DNA from 2 places in the Acinetobacter sp. TW_SC_4 genome. Region 2 is predicted to be linked to the other one. Evidence: predicted binding sites of a transcription regulator. Region 2 holds the regulator's gene; the other holds the start of a gene.
What was found. The regulator PhoB, encoded in region 2, activates phosphate uptake and scavenging genes when phosphate is short. The targets are predictions, from matches to a motif close to TGTCATNAANCTGTCATAA.

Region 1: ACWM1W_RS04060 (inorganic phosphate transporter) is a predicted target of PhoB. The motif match lies at 2,914-2,932, and genes of this name have one in related genera.

The regions. Positions count from the first base shown of each region.
Region 1 is NZ_CM142174.1:859,401-867,627, reverse strand. It holds gene ACWM1W_RS04065 (hypothetical protein) at 1-795, shown strand, start outside; gene ACWM1W_RS04060 (inorganic phosphate transporter) at 1,247-2,866, opposite strand; gene metH (methionine synthase) at 3,383-7,069, shown strand; gene ACWM1W_RS04050 (hypothetical protein) at 7,121-7,363, opposite strand; gene ACWM1W_RS04045 (hypothetical protein) at 7,385-8,227, opposite strand, start outside.
Region 2 is NZ_CM142174.1:183,908-192,134, forward strand. It holds gene ACWM1W_RS00825 (GGDEF domain-containing protein) at 292-1,644, opposite strand; gene ACWM1W_RS00830 (pirin family protein) at 2,133-3,080, shown strand; gene ACWM1W_RS00835 (OsmC family protein) at 3,111-3,509, shown strand; gene ACWM1W_RS00840 (glutathione S-transferase) at 3,629-4,279, shown strand; gene phoR (phosphate regulon sensor histidine kinase PhoR) at 4,333-5,691, opposite strand; gene phoB (phosphate regulon transcriptional regulator PhoB) at 5,716-6,426, opposite strand; gene ACWM1W_RS00855 (TetR/AcrR family transcriptional regulator) at 6,648-7,340, opposite strand; gene ACWM1W_RS00860 (SDR family NAD(P)-dependent oxidoreductase) at 7,559-8,227, shown strand, end outside.

The sequences.
Region 1 (8,227 bases), 680 kb from region 2:
ACCCAGATTCCTGAAATTGCCCAATGGCTGATTCATTTCAAACAGGATCTGGATCTCGCGGCAATTGCTTATCTGGACGGTGAAAAGCACGTCCGTGTTTCTATGGCAATGGATGCCATTATGAAATATGTCAGTGAGCAGAAAGCCAATACCAGCCTGATGTATATGTGCACCCCGACGGATGTATATGCAGTTCCAGAAGAAGTGATTCAGGCTTCACAAAGCAAATACCAGCAGTTATCGAAACTGGAAAGTACTTTAACCAAAGGCATTTCACTGATTTCACGCAAGCATTTTTTCCAGAAAAATAAGCAGGATCTGTTTAAGGTTGGCGACAAGTCCTATGGTGTTTGCGACTGTCTGGTCGTTGAGCAAGGTCCAAACTATGCACTGGCTAAACGCATCCAGCAATGGCGTGCAACATTGGCTCGTGCCAGCGGGCAGCAAGTGAGCATCAATATCGCTCCTTCAACAACGACTTATTCAGTGACCAAGAATCCACTGCTGAAAGCTGCGTTTAATGGTGCCAGCCTGTTTGATGTAGAAGCGTTTGCACCTGAAACCACTAATGCGATTATGGCAGCCCTGTGGATTCATGACTTACGCAACTCTGAGTCTGTTGCAAATCCTGATGTACAACTCAATCACCCACTTGAATTGATGATGTCAGGCGCAAATCATGGCGGTTTATGGCGTGTGGCTTATCTGGCACGTACTGCTCTACCATTTGCCGCGCTTTATGGTTTTGCAACGGATAAACTGCCGAAGGGATTGTTGGGTAAGTTGAAGAAGTAATTTTTTCTGAAATAAAGATGAAATCAATTTTATTGGTCAGGCGACATGGATGTCGCCGTTAGGCTGTCTTGCGTATCTTTCACAAGCAGTGCTTGTAAAGATACTCAGGAAGTATCATCAGCCTAACAAAAGAGTTTTGTTACCTTGCGAAGTGCACTTCTCATCTTTCAAAAGTAAGGCTAAGAAATACTCATTTTTTACATTTAGTTGAAATTAGCTATTAATCTCTCTATTGAAAGTACTTTTACCCTTCTGATTACCCTCACCCCCTTGCGCAGCAATGCTACTCATCCCATAGGGAGAGGGAGCATCATCCCTTATATTTCTAAAAGCCATGAGATAATAAAAAGTCTCTTATTTTCAGAAAGAAAATCGCTATTTCTTAAGGCTAAAACTTTTCTAGCACCCATAAAAAAACGCTGCCTAAGCAGCGTTTTTTACATCGAATTTCTTAGAACACTTTCAATAGAATCCAGTACAAACCACCTGATAAACAGATCGTTGCTGGCAAGGTGAATACCCAAGCAGACAGAATCGATTTCACCATTTTGAAGTTCAAGCCAGACTTATTCGCCACCATGGTACCTGCAACCGCAGAGTTCAGAACGTGAGTAGTAGAAACCGGCATACCAAAGCCATCAGCAGCTGCAATTGTAGACATGGCAACCAACTCAGCAGACATGCCCTGACCATAAGTCATATGTTCTTTACCGATCCGTTCACCAACCGTCACGACAATTCGTTTCCAGCCGACCATCGTTCCCAGACCAAGTGCCAAGGCTGTTGCGACTTTTACCCAGGTCGGAATGTATTGCAGGAATGAATCCAGATTGTCACGGTATTCGTCGACGGTTTTTTCCTGAGCCTCGCTCATTGCCGGTAAAGCTTCTGCTTTATCCAGACGTTTAAACGCTGTGGTGCTCAGGTACATATCATTACGGAATTCTGAAACTTGCGTTTCTGGGACATCTTTAATATTGCTGTAGCTACCGACTTTATCACCCAAGTGATCCGTCAAGCTTGCCAGTGCAGGAACAACCTCAGCATTCAATTCTTTAGTTTGAATGTATGTGGTAATGATGGCACGAGCCTTCTCATCCGGAATATCTTCATGCTGCGGATAAATCGCATCAGCCGTTTGCGCAGACAACTGGCCAAAAGACTGGATATGAGCTGCATCCAGATTTTTGTTCAGTGAATATGCCAAAGGTACACAGCCGATCAGGATCAGCATGATCAGACCCATACCTTTTTGACCATCGTTTGAACCGTGCGCGAAGCTTACACCTGTACAGGTAAAGATCAGAATGGCACGAATCAGCGGTGGCGGTGGCTTGTTCCCTTCAGGTGGCTTGAACAGTTCAAGCTGCTTTCTGAAGATCTTTTTCACCAGCAGAAATAGCACTCCAGCAAAAGCAAAACCGATCAAAGGTGAGAACAGCAATGCTTTACCGACTTTCAGCACCTGCTCCATATCCACACCGGAAGCACCACCACCTGAATTTAGCAGGTAGTTCATGATGCCTACACCCAGAATCGAACCGATCAGGGTATGTGAACTGGAAGCAGGAATGCCAAGAAACCAGGTGCCCAGATTCCAGAGAATCGCAGCGATCAGCATGGCAAAGACCATGGCAAAACCGGCACCTGTGCCGACATTCATGATCAGTTCGACAGGCAATAATGCAATGATTCCGTATGCAACAGCACCACTGGCCACCATTACCCCAAGGAAATTACAGAAACCTGCCCACATGACTGCAACCGGTGCAGATAATGCATTGGTATAAATCACGGTGGCAACCGCATTGGCCGTGTCGTGGAAACCGTTGACGAATTCAAAGCCCAGCGCAATGAATAACGCCGTGCCTAAAAGAATCATTGAATACAGACCGATCGGTGGAATATGAGCTAAATCTGAGGTCAATTGGAAGCCGATATAGATCAGCGTGGAGATAATTAGAGTCAGAAACACCGGCATAAAAAATTTCGGTGTTGGCACATGAACATTGGCCGGCTTATCAGAAGGCGACTGTTGTGCTGAACCTAAGGGAGTTTGATTAGAATTCATGCAAGCAGGAATAGAGGATTCAAGAATCCCCATATTGTTCAATTAAATTGTGACAATTATATGACAAAGTGCTGTCATATAAACCAGTTTTTTAGACTTTCTCGTTGCCGTTTATCCTGTAACCACATGCTCTAAATTTTAAAAATATACAAATATAATCAATTATTTATTAAAAATAAAACGCTTGAATCGCCCAGCTTTATTCATGTTTTGCAATATATCTGATCATTCCTACCCGGCTGTCATATTTCCGAGCCTGTCATATTTGATTAAAGATTAGCTTTGTTATATGACACTCTGATGAAAGCTGCTTACATTTTATTTTCCAGTCGCACGCTTTTATCAAGAACTTTAATTTCCAGATTTCCATCTGTTTTCAACTTTCTATACCGGCTTGAGTTTCTTTATCAAATTTTCATATCAAGCATATCCAGCATTCTGTATAAGCGTTACAGAAAACTGCGCACTAATCTGTTAAGATTATTGCCGTTTTTGATGCTTACTGAGAAAGTTTGAATGTCCACACTTGCCACCCTAAAAGAACTTCTTGCCAAGAGAATTTTAATTATCGATGGTGCGATGGGTACCATGATCCAACGCCATAAATTGGAAGAAGCCGATTATCGTGGTGAGCGTTTTGCTGATTGGGCATACGACCTTAAAGGCAATAACGACTTACTTGTGCTGACTCAGCCTCAGATTATTCAAGGCATTCATGAAGCATATCTTGAAGCTGGTGCCGATATTATTGAAACCAATACCTTTAATGGTACCCGTGTTTCAATGTCTGACTATCACATGGAAGATCTGGTTCCTGAGATCAACCGTGAAGCGGCGCGTCTGGCTAAAGAAGCTTGTGCAAAATATTCAACGCCGGAAAAACCACGTTTTGTTGCAGGTGTGATTGGACCGACATCACGAACCACTTCTATTTCTCCAAATGTAAATGACCCTGCCTTCCGTAATATCACTTTTGACGAATTGAAAGTGAATTACATCGAATCAACCAAGGCCTTGATTGAGGGTGGTGTCGATATCATCCTGATCGAAACTGTGTTCGATACTTTAAATGCCAAAGCTGCGATCTTTGCAGTGCAGGAAGTGTTTAAAGAACTTGGCACTGAATTGCCAATCATGATTTCCGGTACGATTACCGATGCGTCTGGTCGTACCCTGACTGGTCAAACTGCAGAAGCGTTCTGGAACTCGATGCGTCATGCAGAACCAATTTCGATTGGTTTTAACTGTGCTCTAGGTGCAGATGCCATGCGTCCACACGTAAAAACTGTATCTGACGTTGCTGATACCTTTGTTTCAGCACATCCGAATGCCGGCTTACCAAATGCTTTCGGTGGTTATGATGAAACTCCAGAAGAAACTGCAGCTTTCATTAAAGAATTTGCGGAAAGTGGTCTGATCAACATCACTGGTGGTTGTTGTGGTACGACACCAGATCACATCCGTGCGATTGCTCAAGCCGTTGAAGGTATTGCGCCGCGTAAAGTGCCAGAAATTGAGCCTGCATGCCGTTTAAGTGGTTTGGAACCATTTAACATCACTAAAGATTCATTGTTCGTTAACGTCGGTGAACGTACCAACGTCACTGGTTCGAAAAAATTCCTGCGTCTGATCAAAGAAGAGAACTTTGCCGAAGCTTTAGATGTTGCGCGTCAACAGGTTGAAGCCGGTGCACAGATCATCGACATCAACATGGATGAAGGCATGTTGGATTCAGAAGGTGCGATGGTGCACTTCCTGAATCTGGTCGCATCTGAACCTGATATCTCTCGTGTGCCAATCATGATTGACTCATCTAAATGGGAAATCATTGAAGCTGGTCTGAAATGCGTCCAAGGTAAAGCAGTTGTTAACTCGATTTCCCTGAAAGAAGGTTATGACGAGTTTGTAGAACGTGCCCGCCTCTGCCGTCAGTACGGTGCTGCGGTGATCGTGATGGCATTTGATGAAAATGGTCAGGCTGATACTGCGGAACGCAAAAAAGAAATCTGTAAGCGTTCTTATGACGTGCTGGTGAATGAGGTTGGCTTCCCGTCTGAAGATATCATCTTTGACCCGAACGTGTTTGCGGTAGCAACCGGTATTGAAGAACATAACAACTACGCAGTTGATTTCATCGAAGCGACTGGCTGGATCAAACAGAACCTGCCAAATGCGATGATCTCTGGTGGTATCTCAAACGTATCCTTCTCCTTCCGTGGGAATGAGCCGGTACGTGAAGCGATCCATGCGGTATTCCTGTACTACGGTATCCAGCAAGGCTTAACCATGGGTATCGTGAATGCTGGTCAGCTGGCGATTTATGATGACATCGACAAAGAACTGAAAGCAGCCGTTGAAGATGTCATCCTGAACCGTAACCAGGGTGAAAGCGGTAACGAAGCAACTGAAAAATTGCTGGAAATTGCTGAAAAATATCGTGGTCAAGGTGGTGCACAAAAAGCTGAAGAAAGTCTTGAATGGCGTAATGAACCGGTTGAAAAACGTCTTGAATATGCACTGGTCAAAGGTATTACCACTTATATTGACCAGGATACTGAAGAAGCTCGTCTGAAAGCCGTTCGTCCCCTCGATGTGATCGAAGGCCCATTAATGGCCGGTATGAACGTGGTCGGTGACCTGTTCGGTGCCGGTAAAATGTTCCTGCCACAGGTGGTGAAATCTGCACGTGTGATGAAACAGGCCGTGGCTTGGTTGAACCCGTACATCGAAGCAGAAAAAACTCAAGGCGAAGCCAAAGGTAAAATCCTGGTGGCGACCGTAAAAGGCGACGTACATGACATCGGTAAGAATATCGTTGGCGTGGTACTGGGCTGTAACGGTTATGACGTGGTCGATCTTGGTGTCATGGTGCCATGTGAAAAAATTCTACAAACTGCGATTGATGAAAAAGTTGACATCATTGGTTTGTCTGGCCTGATCACCCCTTCACTAGACGAGATGGTGTTTGTTGCCAAAGAAATGCAGCGTAAAGGCTTTAACATTCCATTGATGATTGGTGGCGCGACGACTTCTAAAGCACATACTGCTGTGAAAATTGCCCCTCAATACCAGAATGATGGCGTGTACTACACAGCTGATGCATCTCGTGCTGTAGGTGTGGCAACTCAACTGCTATCTGCGGAAATGAAGCCAAAACTGGCAGCAGACTATGCAGCGGATTATGAAAAAATCCGTACCCGTCTTGCCAACAAACAGCCGAAAGCTGCGAAGCTGTCTTATGCTGAATCGGTTGAAAATGGTTTTAAAATTGACTTCGACAAGAATGCACCATTTAAACCAAACTTCATTGGTTCACAGACGTTCACCAACTATCCTTTAGAAACCTTGGTGGAATACTTTGACTGGACGCCGTTCTTTATCTCATGGAGTCTTGCAGGCAAATTCCCGAAAATCCTTGAAGATGAAGTCGTTGGTGAAGCAGCACGTGATCTGTATGCACAAGCACAAGCAATGTTGAAAGATATTATCGACAATAAACGTTTCGATGCGCGTGCAACGTTCAGTATCTACCCTGCAAATCGTACCGGTTCAGATACGGTTGCTGTGACTGATGAAGCTGGCAATGTAACGCATACCTTCGAGCACTTACGTCAGCAGTCTGACAAAGTCACTGGTAAAGCGAATTACTCTTTGGCTGACTTTATTGCACCGAAAGATGTAGCTCAGGATTACCTTGGCGGCTTTACCGTTTCGATCTTCGGTGCGGAAGAGCTGTCTCAGGAATATAAAGCCAAAGGTGATGACTATAATGCGATTATGGTTCAAGCCTTAGGTGACCGTTTTGCCGAAGCTTTTGCTGAGCATCTGCACCAGCGGATCCGTAAAGAGTTCTGGGGCTATCAGGCTGACGAAACTCTGGACAATGATGAATTGATCAAAGAGAAGTATGTCGGCATCCGTCCTGCACCGGGCTACCCTGCTTGTCCTGAACATTCTGAAAAAGCACCATTGTTCGACTGGTTAGGTACTACTGAGAAGATTGGTACTTACCTGACTTCTAGCTTTGCGATGTGGCCACCTTCATCAGTGAGCGGTTTCTATTATGCAAACCCTGAAACTGAATACTTTAACGTGGGTAAAATCTCTGGCGATCAGCTAGAAGATTATGCGAAGCGTAAAGGTTGGACCTTGGATGAAGCGAAACGCTGGTTAGCGCCGAATTTGGATGATTCTGTGGTTTAAGGATTCTCTAGTTTAGATTAAAAAATTCCCCTCAAGTGAGGGGATTTTTAATTATTTTCCATATATAACATTATCTTTAAAGGATCTAAATGGATTATCTGAAACTCTTATTGTTGGCAACTGACACCCTGATTTTATTATCTCTTTAATTAAATAAGTATGATTATTTTTAGCTTTTTCACCTAAATAAATATTTTTTATCTTTTCATTACAATCTACTTGATATTCAATATAACTTTTATTATTTAAACTATCATATATCACACTATCATCTGATATTTCTTCAATTTTCATCATCCTGCACTCTTGCTCTTCTTAAAATGAAAAATGTTTAATCAGAAAGTTTAATGGTTTCAATATATTATTAATCATCATTATGATTTTTAAATTTTCAGTTTTTTCTAAAAAATTTAAAATATCTCTCATTCGATCAAATGAAAAATCAATACTAGATTCAATTTTATTAATTTTCTCCGAATAAGAGTTCCACATTTTGGTAGCTAATTTCTTATTCTTGTACTCTTGATAAAAAGTAAATTTGTTTCTTTTCGCCACCTCAAAAAATCCAGAGAAAGAATCTAGATATATACATCTAAATAATGGGAGTTTTGAGTAACCAATTTTATGAATATCAAAATCTAATAAATTAGAAAATGCATCTTCAAAAAAATCTGAACTATATACTATACTCATTCCAGAACATTCTACATCTGAAGTATTACCATATAATCTAAATTGATTTAAAGAATTATGATTAAAAGTGAAGCAAGAAAGAAAAACATGACTATGAGGATTTTCAGATTCAATTCTTTTTAAATTAAAAAATTGAGAAAGAATTCTACCTTCACTTGGATCATTCATAAAATCTGTTGAATTAAGTCGCATTTGGGAAGATTTAGTGACTAATCTAAATCCTACATCCAGTCTAGTATAATGTGCTACTTTTCTTTCATGTAACCCATCAAATTTAACATTTAAGTTATTTAATATATACAAAATTAACTGTTGAAAAACTATTAAACTTAGAAATTCATTATAACTACATCTTAACTCATCTCTTTCTTTTCTCTTATCAGTTCTAACCCTTATAATTTGACCCAAATTATAATCAATAAATCGATTATAAGGGAATTTTAAGGAATCACTTGAAATAACTAA
Region 2 (8,227 bases):
CAAATATTTTAGAGTGAGCTGTTTCTGATGGTTAAAGTAGGCAGGTTTTAAAGACCCAAGAATACGAACAAGAGGATCGTGAAGGGCATCCTGAAGCAGGAGGCGAGCTTCTTCTTGATATTTATCTGGCATGCAGCCTTCCCACATTAAATCCAAAGAAATGAATAAGATGAATATTTATATTTGTATGAAAAATATTCTATTCTTTTAGGAATTATTTGAAAAGCATCACAAACAAATTTAGGCCTAATTCTTAAATTCTTGTCTAATAATCTTGATTTTGCTATCAGGTTACAAAGCAGACCAAGACTGTTTCGCTTTATGATGAGTGCCAGCCTGCTCCTGTTTATTCAGTGGTTTAAATACATTCCAGGGATTTGGAGAGAGCGGTTTAGTCGGTTGCAGCATATTAGGATGATAGACCCGAATCCGATTTCGTCCTGCTTTTTTGGCTTCGTAAAGCGCAATATCCGCATGCTTAATCAGGTCTTCAAGTTCCTGTTGTGGAGATTCAAGTTCAGCAATACCGATAGAAATCGTGAACTGGATTTTCTGGTCAGAATTGATGTACATCACCTGCTTTTGAATCGAGCAGCGAATCCGTTCTGCAATCATCAGGCAATCCTGTAGCTGGGTATCTTCCAGCAAGGCAATAAATTCTTCTCCACCAAAACGTGCCAGTACATCACTAGAACGCATTTCTTTACGGGTAATTTCAGCAATCAGTTGTAGCACCCGGTCACCCACATCATGACCATAATTGTCATTGATTTTCTTGAAATAATCGACATCAAACATCAATAGGCAGGTGCTGGCAGGCTTTGGCCATTGATGGATTGAACGTTCCGCCATATCCACAAAATGACGACGATTAAATAACTGCGTCAGATCATCAGTATGAGCAAGATTTTTTAAGGTTTGATAGTTCCATTCATCCAGCAAAGTGCGTAGAAAAGAGCGCCGTATGTTGATGATATTATTCCAGTTGATATAAATACTAAACGCCCAGAGAGGTGTGAAAACAACGGTGAAAATAAAGGCCTGCGATAGACTCATGAGATGAGTCACTCCAATCATGATAAACAAGGCGATAAAAATGGAACAATACAAGGCACTCTTAAACTCAGTCTGTACACAGAGGTTGGTAATTAAAATAAAGATCGCAGAAGCATAGATATAAGTCGACACATGCGGGCTGCTCGACAGCAGGAGCAGGCCAATCCAGGTCGCTGCAGCCACAGTCGTGCCCACAGGCAAAATCATGTCCAGAACCCGGATATTCTTTTGATGCTTAAACAGGTAATAGCAGCAAAACATGACAGCAATGACCAGTGATACCCGGATCAGGCCAGACAGGAAAAACATGTCAGGAATAATAAAAATATCGGCAAAGAAATACAGCAAAAAGGCGATCTGCGCCATGTAATTAATCTGGCGAAGATTTTGATGACGATGCAAATAAAGATAGTTATAAAAGTACTGCTGGAATTGCGCAGGAATATGTGCAGCGCGATGTACAAGCGCATCTTCAATTAACTGGCGATTTTGCAGATCACATTCGGCCAACTTTAATGATCTATCCGTGGTCGAGTTTTGAAAAGACATATTCGCCGTTGAATATATATTTTCATTCGAGGATGACATGTCCTGATCCAATCTTATTTTTATTGGGCCCTATTATGAACCAAATGAATAAAAAACAATCTCCCTAGAATTAGGGGGTAGCACAATTTTTAAAAAGAAAACGTAACAAAATTTTTGTTTTTGTGAACATAAAGCTAGACGGATCACATTTTTATAGATTGCTGATTTTAAAAGTTTATATAAATAAAAATAAGCGTTTCACGTGAAACATGAGCAGGATGAATAAGTTGATTTAAACGAGATAATGCTGATTACTTGAATGATTATATAATTCATCACCAAGAACTTGATTACAGTCTTTGGAAGACTGAAGCCTTTAAGTATTTGAACTGTTCTGATGAGTAGCACATTTTATACGTATCGAAATATTTCTAAAGATAAATTTTGCGGGTAGACGCGGTACATTGTTCTATGAGGTAGACATCTTGTGATGATCAGGGAAAGATGTCTTGATACAGCAGAATGAACTTGCCGAGGTCAGCTCAACCATGTCGAATAATAATGATATTGAACTGTCAAATTCAGATGATTGTGAAAAGTATATCAATCAGTTCATACAGGAAGTTCCTTTACGGCGTGCGGAAATCGGGCAGGGAACCGTCATTAAACGCGCCTTGCCGAGTCGGCATAAACGCATGATTGGCGCCTGGTGTTTTCTGGATCATGCCGGTCCCACTCAATTTCCTCAGGGAGATGGTCTGGATATCGGACCGCATCCGCATATTGGCCTGCAAACATTTACCTGGATGATTGAAGGCACCATGATGCATAGTGACAGTCTGGGTAACCGGCAATTGATCCGGCCGAAACAGGTTAATCTGATGACTTCAGGCTATGGCATTTCGCATACAGAGGTTTCACCGGAAACTGAAACCAAAATGCATGCAGCACAGCTCTGGATCGCCCTGCCTGATGACAAGATCAATATGGCTCCGGCGTTTGATCATTATCCGGAATTACCTGTGATCGAAGAACAGGGCATTCAATGTACGGTCCTGGTCGGGGAATTTCTGGATACACTATCACCAGTTAAGGTTCATACCGAACTTTTGGGGGTGGATCTATTCGCTGCTGAAAGTACCCGTGCCCGTCTGAGTTTAGATCCAAGATTTGAATATGGTTTTATGGCCCTTGAGGGGCTGGCAAGTATTAATGGGCATGAACTGACTGAAGATAATATGGTGATTCTTGAACCCGGATTACAGCATGTGGATGTTGAAATTCATGCGGGTGGGCGAATCTTGCTGATTGGTGGAGAGCCATTTGAAAGCCCTATTTTATTGTGGTGGAATCTGGTGGGTCGTGATGTGGAAGAACTGAAGCTGGCCCGTGAACAGTGGATGATGGAACACCCGCGTTTTGGCACCATTCCAAGCTATGATGGCCCACGTATGGAAGCACCGGCATTTCCGGAACATATGCGAGCTTCTAAATAGTTTTCATAATTATAAGAACAAAGGATCAGTATGGCCCGAATCGCAATTGCCAAAATACAGAGCTTAACCATACCGTGGCAGGGAGAAATCAGTCATGGCCAGCATCATTACCTGACCGATAAACCTGAATCCTTCGGCGGGCAGGATGCAGGTCCTGCACCTTATGATCTGCTTTTAGGCAGTCTGATCTCTTGCACCATGATTACTTTGCGCATGTATGCCAAGCATAAGAATATTGAACTGGGCGACTTTCAGGTTGAAGCAGAATTTTTTGCTAATAAAGAAGGGCAGGAATGGATTGAACGACGCTTAAGTTTTGATACTGTTCATGATTCGGCTTTGCAGCAGAAAATTCTGGAGATTTGTGCCAAAACCCCGGTGACCAAAACCCTGTTACGCAGTCTGGAGATTCCCACTAGCCTGATTTAAGCTAAAGAGGGTACGCTATATCCGGTAGGGAAAATGTAAGTAGACTAATAAACTCTTTAATCAGATCTGGACTTTTTGCTATGCTCACGCAGTAATAACAATAAAATCATGAGTCTAATATGCGTGTTTTACATCATCTCGAACAATCAAGATCATTTCGAATCATGTGGGCCTTGGAAGAGCTGGAACTTGATTATGAGATCAAGTATTACAAACGCCTGCCAAACTATTCTGCTCCGCCTTCTTTGAAACAGGTTCATCCTCTGGGTAAAGCCCCGATTCTGGAAGATCAGAATCTGGTACTGGCTGAGTCTGCCGCCATTCTGGAGTATCTCCAAGAAACCTATGATTCGACCCATCAGTTTCAGCCGATCAGTGCCGAGAACAAGGCGCAATACCGTTATTGGATGCATTATGCAGAAGGGTCTTTGATGCCTTTGCTGGTCATGCAACTGGTGATGACCAAAGTTCCTGAGCAAGTGCCATTTTTAGTTCGTCCGGTTGCTAAAACAATTTGTGAAGGAGTGAAAAAGCAGTTTGTACAAAGCCGTCTAAAAGACCATATCCAGTTTCTGGAAGATCATTTAAGCCAGCATGAATATTTTGCCGGGCGTTTCAGTTTTGCGGATATTCAGATGAGCTTCCCACTCGAAGCCATGCAAAGCCGTACTGGTAAAAGTTATCCGGCGATTCAAGCCTATCTGGAACGGATCTCGCATCGAGCAGCTTATTTCCGGGCCTTATCCAAAGAGCAGGCATTAAAGTCTTAAAACCTTCGCTAAAAAAGAAAAGGTGCGACTTGCACCTTTTTTTTATTTTTGAATCAGTCTGGGAAACTGAGACGTTCTTTAGGGAAAATCACTTTAAAGGTGGATCCCTGATTTTCACGGGAGTCAATTTCGAGCTGGGCCTGATGTTGCATCAGTACATGCTTCACAATTGCCAGACCCAGGCCTGTGCCACCAGTACGGCGGCTACGGTCAGAATCTACCCGGTAGAAACGTTCGGTCAAACGTGGCAAGTGTTTAGGATCAATCCCAATCCCGGTATCTTCTACGACAAAATAAGCCGATTCACCATCATCATGCCAGCCCATGGTCACGGTTCCACCTTTAGGCGTGTACTTGATGGCATTGGTAATCAGGTTACTGAAGGCACTGGCAATTTCCATATCTGAGCCGATTAGGTCACAGTGACTGTCAATGTCCAGATTTAGGGTATGGCCATAATCCACGTTATAGGCTTGCGCATCATCAAACAGCTGGTTCATCAGATTCGGCATGTCAATAATCTGGTTCTTGGCAATATTCTTGTCATTTTCCAGACGGGATAGCAGTAACAGGTCATTCACCAGTGCATTCATGCGACGGGTCTGAGACTGCATCTGGTCAAAGGCGCGTTTCCAGCGCGGGCTAATATCTTCCTGATCGGTAAAGGTTTCGATATAGCCGCTGAGCACAGTTAAAGGTGTACGCAGTTCGTGCGAAATATTATCGACGAAGTCCTTACGCATCTGTTCCAGATTATGCATCCGGGTCACATCATAAGCGACCAGTAAGCGGCTTTCACCGCCAAAACGGGTCATTTTGATTTGCACATAATGATCTTCGAATATCGAAGACTTCATTTTAAGACCATCAGGTGCATCATCAATATGATGATAGTAATCAATGAAATTTGGCTGACGTAACAAACTCAGGATATTACGGCCGCGATCTTCCTGACCAATCCCTAGTAAACGTCCTGCCGCTGGATTCCACCATTCAATCTGCTGGTTTTCATCAATCAGCACTACAGCTTCTTGAAGGGCGACTAGCGAGGATTGTGCACGGTCAATCAGCTCGACCATTTCAGCCTGAACAACGCGTTCCTGACGCTGGGCCCGATAAACATTGAACAGTAAAGCGCCCCAGATTCCGTTGATATTTGGCGGTACATCATAGGGACGGTTCGAGATCCATTCATTGACCAGGTAGAGTGAACGCAACTGTGTACCAAAGAAGGCAACAAAGGCCAGAACGATACAGATCCAGAAATAACCGATGCCTAGGCCAATACAACTGGCAATTACCAGGAAGAGAAGAAGGAGACGTAAATCTTGCTTGGCAAAATCCCATAAGCTGCTGTAACGAAATCTTTTGTGCTCGTGTGACAGTTCGGGAACAGGATAGGGCTCATACATAAAACGAGATTTACCTAAAAACAATTAACCGAGTGCAACATCGACACGGGTCGAGAAACGGTAACCGGTGCCACGCACAGTTTGTACATAGCGGTCAGCGCCATAAGGTTCGAGTACCTTGCGCAGGCGACGGATATGCACATCAATGGTCCGGTCTTCAATATAGACGTTGCCACCCCAAACCTGATCCAGCAACTGCGCACGGGTATAAGCACGTTCCGGATGGGTCATGAAAAATGCCAAGAGACGATATTCAGTGGGTCCCATGTCCAGTATAGTATTGCCAAAATTCACACGCTTACTGACTGGATCTAATACCAATCCATTAGCATCAATGGATTTTTCACCACTGAGGGCATTGGAGCGACGTAAAACAGCTTTAATACGTGAAACCAGCTCACGGGTCGAAAACGGCTTGGTCATATAGTCATCGGCACCGGCGTCCAGTCCCTGAACTTTATGATCTTCTTCACCACGCGCAGTCAGCATGATGACAGGAATTTCGGACAGGTTTTCATCACGTTTCAAACGACGACATAGATCGACACCATTGACGCCACCCGGCATCATCCAGTCCAGCAAAATCAATGCTGGACGCTGGTCCACAATCATTTGATGAGCCTGCTTGGCATCTTCTGCCTGTAAACATTGAAAGCCTGCCATATCCAGAGAAGTGTGGATCATTTCACGAATCGGCAGTTCATCATCAACAATTAGAATGTAGTCATCTTTCACAGCGCAATACCCTATTTCATGCAAACGGTGGACCGTTTTATATTTATGACAGGCTTATTACAAAGATTAATTATGACAGTATCATTGCAGAATAGGTAGTTCTGGAACTTTTTGCAAAGATTTGTCACAATTTAAGCTGTTATTTTATAAGAGGGTCTTAATTCAAAATATTGTAGATCACTTACAAGTAAATTTATCTGGAACTTATCTTGATTTAAAAATTATTTAACCGGATCCGCTGGTTTTTCTGTACCCAAAGTGTCTAATAAAGCAAAGAACACCAGACTACAGGAAGACAGAATTTCTTCCAGTGACTGTTTAAAGCCGCTCATGACCCAGCGAATCGCAATCTGGGTGACATAACCATTAAGTCCGGTCGAGACCAGGGAAATCTCTCGTTCAGAACGATTCAGGTTTGGCATCATCAGCATGACAAAGGTCTGAATCATACGGTCGAAACGTCCCATGGTTTCATGAATCGTAGCCTGATTATGCAGTTCCTGAACGAGCATGGCATCGATATAAATAATTCGTGCCATACCCGGATTGTCACGTAAGGTCGTTAGCAAGGCAGTCAGACCGGCTTCGATCATTTTCTTTGGATCAGAAGAGGCTTGCATCATGGCCTGCATGACATTCTGCTGTAACTGGTCAATTAGCTTGAGGAAAATGGTCTGGAACAGATGTTCGCTTTTCTTAAAGGATTCATAAAAATAACGTTCAGTCAGTTTGGCTTCGTTACAGATATCCTTCACTGTGACTGAAAAGAAACCATGACGACCATAAGCTTCAATCCCGGCCTCAATTAGCTTTTCACGACGCGCCTGCTGACGCTCAGCCATAGAAAGTCCTTTAAACTGGCGTTCCTTACTTTTACTCGCTAGTTTTTGTCCTGAATTTACTGCATCCGTCATAAAGACCATAGACTCATGTGCTTGAGATTTTAAGTATCTTATCAATAAATCCGGCTTTGACCTATGCTGAAATTCAAACCTGAAAATTGGCCCGTAGAGACATGCTGGAATTATTGACAATAAGGATTGTCAAAACTATATTGAAACGGTGTGCTGTATTCCTATGCGACAGAAAACAGGCTGTCATGGAAGGGCAGTGTTTTAATCAAGGAAATTCAATGAAAAATTTTAATAATAAAGTCGCGGCCATTACTGGTGCAGGTTCAGGTATCGGTCAACAACTTGCGGTGCTTTTAGCAAAGCAGGGCTGTCATTTAGCACTCAGTGATGTGAATGAACAAGGCCTGGCTAAAACCGTTGAGCTGCTAAAAGGTACTGATGTTCGTGTCACAACCAAAAAAGTCAATGTGGCTAATCTGGAAGAAATGCACGCTTGGGCCGCCGAGGTCGAGAAAGATCATGGCAGCGTGAATATGATCTTTAACAATGCTGGTGTAGCTCTTAGTTCTACCGTAGAAGGTGCTAGCTATGAAGAGCTGGAATGGATCGTCGGGATTAACTTCTGGGGTGTAGTTTATGGCACCAAAGAGTTTCTGCCTTTAATCAAGAAAACCGGTGATGGTCATGTCATCAATATTTCCAGCCTGTTTGGTTTAACTGCCCAGCCAACCCAGTCTGCTTATAATGCCACTAAATTCGCTGTGCGTGGTTTTACCGAATCCTTGCGTCAGGAACTGGATATGGAAAACTGCGGCGTAAGCGCACTCTGTGTACACCCAGGCGGAATCCGCACCAATATCGCCATTGCAGCGAAAATGAATGACAGCATTCGTAGTCTGGGAATGCATCCGGAAAAATCTGTACAGAATTTCAATAAGCTGCTGCGT